Regions from separate parts of the Tardiphaga sp. P4_G1 genome, predicted to be linked through region 2. Evidence: riboswitches for the same ligand, from Rfam matches in the RefSeq annotation. Region 2 holds a riboswitch; each other region holds the start of a gene.
The links. Region 2 has a riboswitch for cobalamin ahead of AC1DUY_RS12940 (DUF1636 family protein). Riboswitches for the same ligand answer to the same signal wherever they lie in the genome.

Region 1: linked by a shared signal. The riboswitch ahead of AC1DUY_RS20775 (ribonucleoside-diphosphate reductase subunit alpha) and the one ahead of AC1DUY_RS12940 (DUF1636 family protein) in region 2 are both predicted to bind cobalamin.
Region 3: linked by a shared signal. The riboswitch ahead of metE (5-methyltetrahydropteroyltriglutamate--homocysteine S-methyltransferase) and the one ahead of AC1DUY_RS12940 (DUF1636 family protein) in region 2 are both predicted to bind cobalamin.

Annotation. Positions count from the first base shown of each region.
Region 1 is NZ_JBFUJU010000008.1:284,452-288,612, forward strand. Features, by position in the region: gene AC1DUY_RS20775 (ribonucleoside-diphosphate reductase subunit alpha) at 1-1,437, opposite strand, end outside; cobalamin riboswitch at 1,557-1,771, opposite strand; gene AC1DUY_RS20780 (hypothetical protein) at 1,961-2,146, shown strand; gene AC1DUY_RS20785 (GlxA family transcriptional regulator) at 2,153-3,118, opposite strand; gene AC1DUY_RS20790 (HD domain-containing protein) at 3,285-3,926, shown strand; gene AC1DUY_RS20795 (glycosyltransferase family 87 protein) at 3,898-4,161, opposite strand, start outside.
Region 2 is NZ_JBFUJU010000005.1:43,639-47,799, reverse strand. Features, by position in the region: gene cobN (cobaltochelatase subunit CobN) at 1-132, opposite strand, end outside; gene cobW (cobalamin biosynthesis protein CobW) at 148-1,161, opposite strand; gene cobU (bifunctional adenosylcobinamide kinase/adenosylcobinamide-phosphate guanylyltransferase) at 1,162-1,692, opposite strand; gene AC1DUY_RS12940 (DUF1636 family protein) at 1,689-2,138, opposite strand; cobalamin riboswitch at 2,248-2,438, opposite strand; gene cobT (nicotinate-nucleotide--dimethylbenzimidazole phosphoribosyltransferase) at 2,538-3,593, shown strand; gene cobS (adenosylcobinamide-GDP ribazoletransferase) at 3,594-4,161, shown strand, end outside.
Region 3 is NZ_JBFUJU010000001.1:607,447-611,607, forward strand. Features, by position in the region: gene metE (5-methyltetrahydropteroyltriglutamate--homocysteine S-methyltransferase) at 1-2,363, opposite strand, end outside; cobalamin riboswitch at 2,468-2,679, opposite strand; gene AC1DUY_RS03010 (peptidoglycan DD-metalloendopeptidase family protein) at 2,848-4,161, opposite strand, start outside.

The DNA.
Region 1 (4,161 bases), on a different contig from region 2:
GTCGCCGGTGTTCTTGCGGAGATCGAGAAACTCCTCGATGTCGATGTGCCAGGTTTCCAAGTAAGCGCAGACCGCGCCCTTGCGCTTGCCGCCCTGATTGACGGCGATGGCCGTATCGTTGGCAACCTTCAGGAACGGCACAACGCCCTGGCTCTCGCCATTGGTGCCCTTGATATGCGCGCCGAGACCGCGCACGCGAGTCCAGTCATTGCCGAGACCACCGGAATATTTCGCCAGCAGTGCATTGTCCTTCACCGACTTGAAGATGCCGTCGAGATCGTCGGCCACCGTGGTGAGGAAGCACGACGACAGCTGCGGCCGCTGCGTACCCGAATTGAACAACGTCGGCGTCGAGGCCATGAAGTCGAACGACGACAACAGATTGTAGAATTCGATGGCGCGGGCTTCGCGGTCGATCTCGCGCAGCGCGAGGCCCATGGCAACGCGCATGAAGAAGGCCTGCGGCAGTTCGATGCGATTGCCCTGCACATGCAGGAAGTAGCGGTCATAGAGCGTCTGCAATCCCAGGAACTGGAACTGAAGGTCCCCTTCCGGCTTCAGCGCGGCAGCGATTCGCTTGAGATCGAAGCGCGCGAGTTCGGGATCGAGCAGCTCGGCCGCAATGCCGGTCTTGATATAGGCGCCGAAATATTCGGCGTAACGCGTGGTCATGTCGGCCTGCGACGCGTGGGTCGGCGTGCCCCCGACAAAGGACAGGACTTCGGTACGCAGTTTGTCGAGGAGCAGGCGGGCGCTGACAAAGGTGTAGTTCGGCTCCTGCTCCACCAACGTGCGCGCGGCCATGATGCCGGCCAGTGCCAGCTCATCCAGCGTGATGCCGTCATAGAGATTGCGTCGGGTTTCCTCGAGCACCGGGGCGGCATCGACGCCATCAAGGCCGGCGCAGGCCTCGTTGACGATCAGCGCGAGACGCGCCGAATCGAGCGGGGCGCGGGTGCCGTTGGCGAGCGTGACATGCAGCACCGGTGCCGTGGAGACGAGCGCCGGCTTGGCTGCCAGTTCCTCGGCGCGGGTGCGAGCGCGCTCCTCGCGGTACAGCACATAGGCGCGGGCGACCTTGTGGTGCTCGCTGCGCATCAGCGCCAGCTCGACCTGATCCTGGACGTCCTCGATATGGAAGGTGCGGCCTTCACCGACGCGGCGCGTCAGCGCCGCCGCGACTTCGCCGGTCAGCTGTTCTACCGCCTCATGCACGCGGCGCGACGCCGCTGCCGTGTGGCCCTCGACCGCGAGGAAAGCCTTGGTCATGGCCACGGAAATCTTGCCCGCATCGAACGGCGACACCGTGCCGTTGCGTCGGATGATCTGCATCGAGGGTTCGCGCGCAGGCGCAGCGAGCGTTTCCGGCGACAGTTGAATCAGCGGCGCATGAGCCGCATCGCGTCCGTTGGACAAAACAGAAGATGAAGTAGGCATCGGCAAGACCCCGTGTGATGCATCAAGCAATGGGGGCTGGGGCCGAAAGGACGCTGCAAAATACACGGCGGAGATCCGCCGGCATTGCCTGCAAGCGACCGCTGGGACACCCCGCCCATGGACGTTCTGGTGTCGCGGCAGGTCTCCTGGCTCGCAGGTCAATGTCTGTTTCAGCCTTCCCGATGCTTGCGCATCAGTGACTTCAATCGAAACAGACTCACTGCTTACAGTTGCGGGGGCAGCGCCGGAATATGACGAAAAACAACGTCTTTACCGGCTTCCCTCTTAGCCACCAAGTCTTGCGACAGGGCGGACCGTGACATCTACATTTGGTGTGACCCGCGGTGTAGTGTCAAGCGGGCATTGGAGCCGAACGCAACAAATTCGGTAGGGCTGTTGGTTCAGTGGACAACCGCTTGCGTGGCGGAAACCGCGGGGTCGTTGACGGTTTCTGCACGATGCGATTCGTTGCCGCCGAGCACCGCGAAGCGCAGAACATCGTGATCAACCGATGGAGGATGCGATGCGCGACCTGATGACGACCACTGAAAGGATCAACTTCAACGCTTTCGTGGGGCACGCAGGCGCGGTCACGGCGTTCGAGACGACGGATCAGATCGCCCGGCGCCGCCTCGACGAGATGCTGAACGAAGCGCTGATGGACAGCTTTCCTGCGAGTGATCCGATTTCTTCGCTGCAGCTCGCCTGAGCAGAATCAGACCGCGCGAAAGCTGGCCCGATAGTGGCTGGGCGTCAGGCCCAGGCGTCGCACGAAGACCTGACGCATATGTTCGGCGGTGGTGAAACCGGATTCATAAGCCACCACCTTGAGCGGCAGATCGCTGCCTTCGAGACGGTTACGCGCCGTGTCGATCCGGGCGCCCTCGACAAAATCTGCCGGCGTCATCTTTGTTTCCTGCTTGAATGTCCGCGCGAAGGTGCGCGCGCTCATGCCCGCCACATCGGCCAGTTCATCCACGCTGTGTGCGTCACGCAGATGCGCCATCACATGGGCATGGACTCGCGCGATCGGCGAGTCCGGCTCGGCCGGCGGTACCAGATACGGACTGAATTGCGACTGGCCACCCTGGCGCTGCGCCACCACGACCAGACGCTTGGCCACAGCCAACGCAACGTCCGCGCCATGATCTTCCTGGACCAGCGCGAGACCCAGATCGATGCCTGCGGTGACGCCGGCTGACGTCACCAGCGCACCGTCACGACTGTAGATGCGATCGAACTCCACATGCGCTTTGGGAAAACGCAGCGCCAATAGCGGCGCGTTCTGCCAGTGCGTCGTCACCGTCTTGTCGTCAAGCAAGCCTGCATGGCCGAGCGCGAATGCCCCGGTGCAGACCGAGCCATAACGCTCCGCATGGAGCGCCGCATTGGCCAGCCACTCTGTAAGCTGCGGATCCGCCTCTGCCGTCGGCAGCCCAGGCCCGCCGGCCACCAGAACCAGATCCCAGGGTTTGTTCGCATCACTGAACGCCAGATCGGCAGATATCCGCAGGCCGTTCGATGCACGCAGCGGCGCGCAGTCTGCAGCGACAAGTGTAATGTCGTAGCCGTCGCCCGGTGCAACGAAGCCATTGGCCTCCATGAACACATCAAGCGGACCGGCTACGTCCAGCGACTGGACGCCCGGAAAGATCGCAAGAGCAACGGTCTTCATGGTGATGCTTCATTCCGACGGCGAGGACAGGCCCAAGTCATTCTGAATAGATAGTCGTCTTGCGGCAGGAAATCACGGGCGAATGGCAGCTTTGCAGGGCGCGGCGCGATTGCGAGGACACCGCCCGCCGGCGACAACGGATGCATCACAACACCCCCGCAAGGAGCATCTCATGAGCAAGACCATTGCCGGCATCAAAGTCCCTGACAGCGCCCTCGCCCGCCAGGTCGATCAGCTGGTGCGCGATACCGAAAGCGATCTTCTGTATCATCACTCCAATCGCGTTTTCCTGTTCGGCGCGCTCGCCGGGCAGCGCAAGGGTCTCAAGGTCGATTCCGAGTTACTTTATGTCGGCGCGATGTTTCACGACCTGGGCCTGCAGGCGCCCTATGCGAGCAAGGATGAACGTTTCGAAGTCGATGGCGCGAATGCTGCCGCGGACTTTCTGCGCAGCCACAGTATCGATGAGCGCGACATCGACGATGTCTGGGACGCCATCGCGCTTCACACGACACCGGGCATTCCCAAGCACAAACGGCCTGTCGTCGCGCTGGTGACCGCAGGCGTCGAGATGGACGTCTTGGGTCTGGAGTATGAGGCCTTCACCGAACACCAGCGCCACGAAGTGTGCACGTGCTATCCGCGTGGCCATGACTTCAAGAACGGGATCATCGATGCGTTCGCTGCGGGGACGATCCACAAGCCGGACACGACCTTTGGCAACGTGAAGGCTGACGTGCTCGACCTCCGCGACCCCACCTACAAACGCGGGAATTTCTGCAGCATCATCCTGAACTCGGCGTGGAGCGAATAGACTCCCGGACGCGCATGGCGATCAACGCTGCCACCAGCAGCGTTGCGCCAAAGCCCGTGGGAGCGCCGAAGAATGGATAGGAAATCAGGAGCACAGCTGCGAGGCCGAGCACCGGCAGTTCGTGACGGCGAAAGCCTTCGGCGAGACCGATACGGGCGATGAAGCCGATGGCAATCGCAAGCACCATCACGTCGTACAGGAAAAGGTAGGGCGTCGTGAGCAAGGCGCCGACCGC
Region 2 (4,161 bases):
ATGCGCCGCATTGAACGCCGCCAGATCGCTGTCAGCCGCCGACAGCACGACGATATCGGCGGTGTCCTGCCCGAGATCGCGGGCGACGTCGCCGTCGTCAATGCTGCCGGAGGTATCGAGCTTCAGATGCATGCGGGTGAACCTGCGTTACCCGGCGAGTGCCTTTCGCACGGCGTCGCCGTCGAATCCCTTGAGGCCGATGACCACCAGATGCTCGGCCTGCATCACGTCCGGCCGGGCGAAGGCGAGTTCAACGCGAGCGCCGACGGCCTGCACCACGATCGGCGCGGGCTTGTCCGTAATGCGTGCATGACCCTTCACGCGCAGCACGCCATCGAGGCCAAGCGCGTCGCTGATGCGCGCACGCATCGCGTCGATGCTCGCAGCAGCGGTGGGTTTGACGACGATGCTGTCGAAATCGTCATGGTCGTGTTCTTCTTCCTCGCCGTGATGGCCGACACGAGCGGCCATGTCGTCCTCGGCGGCGGCATTGAGGCCGATCAGCACCGATGGCGCGAGATCGCCCTTCGAGCGCACGATGCTGACACCGGGGCGCAACACGGCTTTCAGCTTGGCTTCGATCTCGGCGAGTTTTTCCGGAGCGACGAGATCGCTCTTCGACAAAACCACTAGATCAGCGCAAGCGAGCTGGTCCTCGAACACTTCCTCGATGGGGTCGTCGTGTTCGATGCCTTCGTCCCTGGCGCGCTGTTCGGCAACAGCGTCTTCGTCCAGCGTGACACGGCCTTCAGAGAGCGCCAGTGCGTCGACGACAGTGACGACGCCATCGACAGTGGCGCGAGTCTTCACCGCCGGCCAGGCAAAGGCCTTCAACAGCGGCTGCGGCAGCGCGAGGCCGGAGGTCTCGATGACGATGGCATCGAGTGGACGCTCGCGCGACAGCAGCTTATCCATGGTCGGCACGAAGTCGTCGGCGACGGTGCAGCAGATGCAGCCATTGGTAAGCTCGACGATATCGCCGGGCGCACAGGCCTTTGCCGCGCATTCCTCGACCAGACCGCCATCGAAACCGGCATCGCCGAACTCATTGACGATCACGGCGATGCGGCGGCCATCGGCCTGGGTCAGCAGCGAGCGCAGCAGCGTGGTCTTGCCGGCGCCGAGAAATCCGGTGAGGACGGTGACGGGAACGCGGGACATTCAATTCTCCTGGGAACGCTTGAGCCAGAGCGGAAGTCCGGCTGCGATGAAAGCAACATTCGGCACGGCGGCCGCGATGATCTGGTTGAGGCGGCCCTGCGCATCGCGAAAAGCGCGTCCGAGCGGTGTCTCCGGCACGAGACCGAGGCCGACTTCGTTGGACACGAACACGATCGGATAGCGCGAGACATCGAGAAAACGCACGAGGCGCTTCGCTTCAATCTCTGGATCGCGCTCGGCCAACATCAGGTTCGACAGCCACAGTGTCAGGCAATCCACCAGCACGACGCGTCCGACCGTGGCCTCGCGCGTCAGGGCATCGACAAGCGCGAGCGGCTCTTCCACGGTGATCCAGCCTTCGCCGCGCTGCTTGCGATGCTGCGCGATGCGGGCATGCATCTCGTCATCACCGGCCGTCGCAGTCGCAAGATAGACTTTGGTCAGGCCGATGCCATCGACCAGCCTCTCGGCGAAAGTTGACTTGCCGGACCGCGCACCGCCCAGCACCAACGTGGTGGAGACCGCGGTCATTTCGGCGCACGCCCATCTTCAGGCGACCAACGCATCGGCGGCACGCGCGCGACCATGCCCTTGCGCAGCACCTCGGCGCGCTCGCGCCATGGCACCAGGCCGTAGTCGGCCTTCTGATAGGACTCCACGAAAGACACCAGCGCCGCGCTGCCGCTATCGGTCTGCAGATCGCCGAACAGGAACGTGTAGCCATCAGGGCTCGTCACCGCGACGGTTGCTGGCCGCTTGCAGACGCTGAGACACTGCACCGGACGCACCATCACGGCGGCATCGCCATCGCCGAGCGCGGCCTTCACCGCATCGAACATGTCCGGCCCAACGATCGTGCCGGTTTCGGCGGCCTTGCAGCTGATGCACACACTCACGACAACGGGACCAGCCGGCACAGGGCGCGGCGGTTCGACCGAAATTTGCTCGCCAGAGATATCGGCGCTGTCGTGATCCATCACATGCTCAGTTCATGCCCTCGCGGGCCTACGAGCTTTGTTGGATCGCGCCGACAGCATGGCCGTCGGTTCGCTCCCGTCCGGTGCACCCCGCCCCGACGACGCCTCCAAAGCACAGTTCGTGATGGCAGGTCTCCTGGCTTGCGAGTCACAGCCTGTTGCCGCCTTCCCAAGAATTCTGAAGAATTCCCAGTGGCACCGGCGCGGGCTCGTCGCTTACAGTTGCGGGGGCAGCGCCGGCCTCAAACCGGCTTCCCTATTCACCTTCCACGCGGAAGGACCATCGTAAAAGACGCTATCTGCCAGGTGCGCCGGGGTCAACCGCGCCGACGGACTGTCGCCCGGACCTGTTGACCTTGCAGGTCGTCTTGCGTCAGTTAGGCCGCGAAAAGGAACCCTATGTCCGCCTATTCCCAGCCCTTGTGGCAGCCGCCCGCCATTGCGCCTGTTGACCCGCAGATCGCGGCAGGAATCCGCGCCGCCATCGACGGCAAGGCCAAGCCGCTGGGATCGCTCGGACGAATCGAGGAGCTGGCATTGCAACTCGGCATGATCCGGCATCCGGGCGAGCCCCGCGGTGACAATGCCGTGCTGCTGGTCTTCGCGGGGGATCACGGACTCGTAGCCGAAGGCGTGTCGCAATATCCGTCGGCGGTCACGGTCGCGATGGTGATGACCTATCTGGCCGGCCGCGCCACGGCCAATGCTTTCGCCGCGGCCAATGACATCGGTGTGCGCGTGATCGACATCGGCGTCGCTGCGGAACTGCCTGTCCATCCGAAGCTGATCGACGCCAAGGTCCGCATGGGTACGGCGAATGCCGCGCGCGAGCCAGCGATGACGGCAGAGCACGCGGCCGATGCGCTGACGCGCGGCTTCAGAATCGCCGTCGGTGAGATCAAGGCCGGCGCAGACATCATCGCGCTCGGCGAGATGGGAATTGGCAACACGGCCTCCTCGGCACTGGTGGTTCATCGACTCGCACCGGCACCCCTGAATGATTGTATCGGCGTTGGCGCCGGGCAGGATGATGCCGGCATGGCGCGCAAGCGCGCGGCGATCACGAAGGCGGCAGCGCGCAGCGACGCAACTGCGCCACTGGATGTGCTGGCCCAATTAGGCGGACTGGAAATCGCGGGCATGGCCGGAGCGATCCTCGGCGCAGCTTCGCAACGGCGGCCGGTGATCATCGACGGCTTCATCTCCAGCGCCGCGGCACTGCTCGCCGTTCGTCTGTGCCCGGCTGCACGCGACTACTGCGTCTTCGCACACCGCTCGGCCGAACGCGGCCATGACATCGTGCTGAACGCGCTCGATGCCAAGCCGCTACTCGATCTCGGCTTGCGGCTCGGTGAAGGCACCGGCGCGCTGCTTGCGGTGCCGTTGGTCCGCGCCGCCGCGCGCATGCTGACCGACGTTGCGAGCCTCGACGACGTGCTGGCCGGAAAGATCTAGATGAGGCTGGATCCGCATCTTTTGAATGCGATCCGTTTCCTGACGGTGCTGCCGGTACCGGCAACTGTCGACGCGCAAGGGCCTGACTGGCTTGCGCGTGCAATGAAGTATTTTCCGGTGGTCGGCGCCGGCATCGGCGCTGCATCCGCAATCGTGTTTCTCGTTGCCGGCGAATTCTGGTCACCGCTGATTTCTGCCCTGCTGGCGATCACGACAAGCATCGCCCTGACCAGCGCGCTGCATGAAGACGGCCTCGCCGACACAGCCGACAGTTTCGGCGGGGGCTGGACCGTCGAGAAGCGCCTTGCGATCATGAAGGACAGCCGCATCGGCACTTACGGGGCGCTGGCACTCGGCCTCGGCGTGGCACTGCGTATCGCGGCACTGGCAACATTACCTGTCTGGGCAGGCGCGGCAGCGCTCTTTGCTCTTCATGCCGCAGCACGCGCCATGCCGGCCTTCGTGATGAACCGCCTGCCCTATAGCGGCGATACCAGTGCGATGAAGGTTACTTACGCCGAGGCGCCCGTACGATTTGAGGAATCGTTGTTTGCACTTGGTGTGGTTG
Region 3 (4,161 bases), on a different contig from region 2:
GCCGCCGCGACCATATTCACGAGCGCAGGCCGCACCTCCTCCCATTTGCGGGTTTTCAGTCCACAATCGGGATTGATCCAGAGCTGGGAGTCCGCCAGCCGCTGCCGTGCAAGCTTGAGCAGATCGACCATATCGCGCGTTTCAGGCACCCGCGGCGAGTGGATGTCATAGACCCCGGGACCTATCTCGTTTGGATACTTGTAGGTCCTGAACGCATCGAGCAGTTCCATCTTCGACCGTGACGTTTCGATGGAGATCACGTCGGCGTCCATGGCACCGATAGCGTCGATGATGTCGTTGAACTCCGAGTAGCACATATGCGTATGGATCTGCGTGTCGTCACGCACACCCGACGAACAGATACGGAAGCTCTCCACGGCCCAATCGAGATAGGATTTCCATTCCGATTTGCGCAGCGGAAGCCCTTCGCGGAGTGCCGCTTCGTCGATCTGGATCATACCGGCCCCAGCCTTTTCCAGATCGAGCACCTCATCGCGTATCGCGAGCGCGATCTGGCGACAGGCGACTTCGCGGGGGATGTCGTCACGCACGAACGACCAGTTCAGGATCGTGACAGGCCCTGTCAGCATGGCCTTCATCGGACGTTCGGTGAGCGACTGTGAGTACTGCCACCATTCGACGGTCATCGGATGCGGCCGGGACACGTCGCCGAACAGCACAGGTGGCCGCACGCAGCGGGAGCCATAGGATTGCACCCAGCCATGCTTGGTGAAGGTGAAGCCGGAAAGCTGCTCACCAAAATACTGCACCATGTCGTTGCGCTCGAACTCGCCGTGCACCAACACATCGAGACCGATATTCTCCTGCCAGCGCACCGCCCTCGCCGTCTGGTTCTGCAGGAACGTCTTGTAGGCGGCATCGCTGAGTGTGCCCCTGACATGGGCCCCGCGTGCGTTTCTCACTTCCGCGGTCTGCGGAAACGAGCCGATGGTCGTTGTCGGGAATGCCGGCAGCTTGAAGCGTCGATGCTGTTCGGCAGCGCGCGTGGCAAAGTCACTGCCCCGACGACGCATTGTCGCGTCCACAGAGGCGACGCGTTTGGCGACCGCAAGATCGTGGATCTTCGACGATGCCAGTCGCGCAGCCGCCGCGGCGTCCGACGCGGCAAGCGTTGCAGCGACATCAGCGCGGCTGCCAGCCAGCGCTGCTCCAAGTGCGGCCAGCTCTTCCATCTTCTGGATCGAAAAAGCCAGCCAGCTTTTGACGTCCGGATCGAGATCAGTCTCAAGGCTGAGATCGATCGGCACATGTAGCAGCGAACAGGACGGCGCGAGCTCAACGCGATCCCTCCCCAGGAGATCGACCATGGGTTCCAGACTATCGAGCAGACTGGACAAATCGGACCGCCAGATATTGCGGCCATCGATCACGCCCAGCGAGAGGATCATGTCCTTCCGCGCCTTCGCAGCGACTTCATCGAACTGGTCCTGCGCGCGGACCAGATCGAGATGAAGCCCGGCGACGGGAAGCGACAGGGCCAGATCGAGGTTGTCGCCCAGCTCACCAAAATAGGTGTTCAGCATGATCCTGAGTTGCGGAACCGCTTCGGCAAAAGCCGCATATGTCTTTTGCAGCGCCTGCCGGGCCGGCGCGTCGAGATCGAGCACCAGACATGGCTCATCCAGTTGCACCCACTCGGCGCCGCTATCGGCCAATTCCCCGAGCACCTCAACATAGACGGGCAGCAATCTGTCGAGCAGTGTCACCGGATCGAATGACGCATCCGCGCTCTTGGCCAACTTCAGATAGGTCACAGGCCCGACTAGCACAGGTCGTGTCTGATAACCCAGCGATCTCGCCTCCTCGTACTCCTTGATCGGCTTGCGCGATGCGACACTGAAGGTCTGATCCTGCGCCAGTTCAGGCACCATGAAGTGGTAGTTGGTATCAAACCACTTGGTCATCTCCTGTGCTGGTACGCCTTGCGACGTGTCATGCGCATGAGAGCCGTGTGTACAGGCCTCGTCATGCGCGGCGCCTTGTGATCCACGTGCCATGGCAAAATAGGTCGCGAAGGAAACGTCTCCTCCCTTCCAGCCATAGACCTTCGGAATGGCGCCTACCATGACGCTGGTATCGAGTACCTGATCGTAGAATGAGAAGTCGTTCGACGGCATGACCGTGATCCCGAGCGACTTCTGACGCGCCCAATTTGCGGCACGCAGCCCGACGCCGACATCGATCAGCGCATTCTCGTCGATTGCACCGGACCAATAGCTTTCCAGCGCCATCTTGAGCTCACGCCGCGGACCGATCCGTGACGTTCCCAATGTAGCAACAGGAAGCGAGGACGTAGATTTGGCAGAAGACTTGGAAGAAGTAGACTTTGACACAGTAGACATGGCTTAACCCCAATGATTGGGGGCAAAAGGCCAAAGTGACACGTCTGGATTCCACGACGGCAGTCGCGGAATCGCAACCGCACCACCGGGACACCCCGCCCGAGGACGTTTATGTTGTCGAGGCAGGTCTCCTGGCTCGCGGGTCAATGCTGCTGTCCGGCCTTCCCAAAACCTTTGCAGGTCTCAGTGACTTTAATGGACAGCGGCTCACCGCTTACAGTTGCGGGGGCAGCTCCGGCCTTGGCTTAACGCCTCACCGGCTTCCCTCTTAGCTTCGGGCAAACCTTCCCGAAGAACCACGACATGTTCACATATGGGCAACATCGCGCGGCAGTCAACCGAGCTTGCGTGCGCAAGCTGCCCACTCGCAGCAGCGCGTCGAAGATTCCGGAGCTGGAGTGGGCCGCAGCCCCGGGATCAAACGTATCAAGCCCGGCACGAGGCCGGGCTTGCTTAAATGCGAACTACACTTCGTGGATTGCGCTTACGCCCCGTTGAGGAACTGCAGCGGATCGACCGGCGACGAGCCCTTGCGGATCTCGAAGTGAAGCTGCGGCGAAGTAACCTCACCGGACTGGCCGGACTTGCCGATCACCTGACCGCGCTTGATGGTCTCGCCACGCTTCACCATCAGCTCACTCGCATGGGCATATGCGGTGACGTAGCCGTTGGAGTGACGAACGAGGACCAGATTGCCGTAACCCTTCAGCTCGTTGCCGGAATAGGCAACGACGCCATCTTCGGCAGCCTTGATCGGCGTGCCTTCCGGCACGGCGACGTTGATGCCGTCGTTGGACTTGCCATTGGTCTTGGCGCCGTAGCCTGTGACCACGCGGCCGCGCACCGGCCAACGGAACGTCGGCAAAGCGCCGGTTGCGTCAGCGGCTTTAGTCGGCGATTCCGGCGCGGTTTCTTCAGGCGTCGTCGTGGCACTTGCCAGACGGGCCTTCTGTGCGGGCTCGGCAGACGCAACACGGGCCACGGCAGCGGACGTGACCGCGCCAGCCGGAGCGGCCGTCACGGCTGCGACGGGCGCAGCGAGCGGCGCTGCTACAGGAGCTGCATTGGCCGTACGCGCGCCGGGTACCGTGATCTTGGAGCCAAGCTTCAATTGGGCAGTCGGCGCCAGACCATTGGCGCGCGCGAGTTCGGCGACCGGCACGTTGTTCCGGCGCGAGATGCTCATCAGCGTATCGCCGCGATTGACGAAATGCATGGTCGATGCGCCGACGGCAGGTTTGCTCGCAGCAGCGGCAACGGCCGGAGTTGCCGCAGCGCCCTGGCGCGGAATGATCAGCGACTGGCCGGGCGACAGCGCGCGCGGACCCTTGTAGCCATTGGCCTGCAGGATCGCGGCCGACGAGACGTTGTAGCGCTTCGCCAGACCGTCGAGCGTGTCGCTGGTGCCGACGATGATCGAGGTGCCGCCATCACGGGCAAGGCCGTTGGTCGCTGCAACCGAGCGCGGCGCCGTGGAGCCGGTGGTTTCGATCGGCGCGCGTGCGGGCGGCGGCGTATACATACCGTTGCCGCCCCCGCTGACGGGAGCAGCCGACGCAACCGGACGGGCTGTCGGATAGGACTGCGGCGCCGAGATCGGCGGCGGCAAAGGCTGGGATTGATACTGCGGCTGCGGATTATAGGCCGGACGCTGATACTGCGGCAGTTCCTGGCGCTCGACCGGCGCACGTGGTGCCCGCTGCGGCACAGAGCCGGTGGTTTCGCCCTGCCAGCCAAAGCCACGGGACTGCCCCGAGTCAAAACTTGGATTCTGAGATAGGCGTGTCTGCATGTCGGC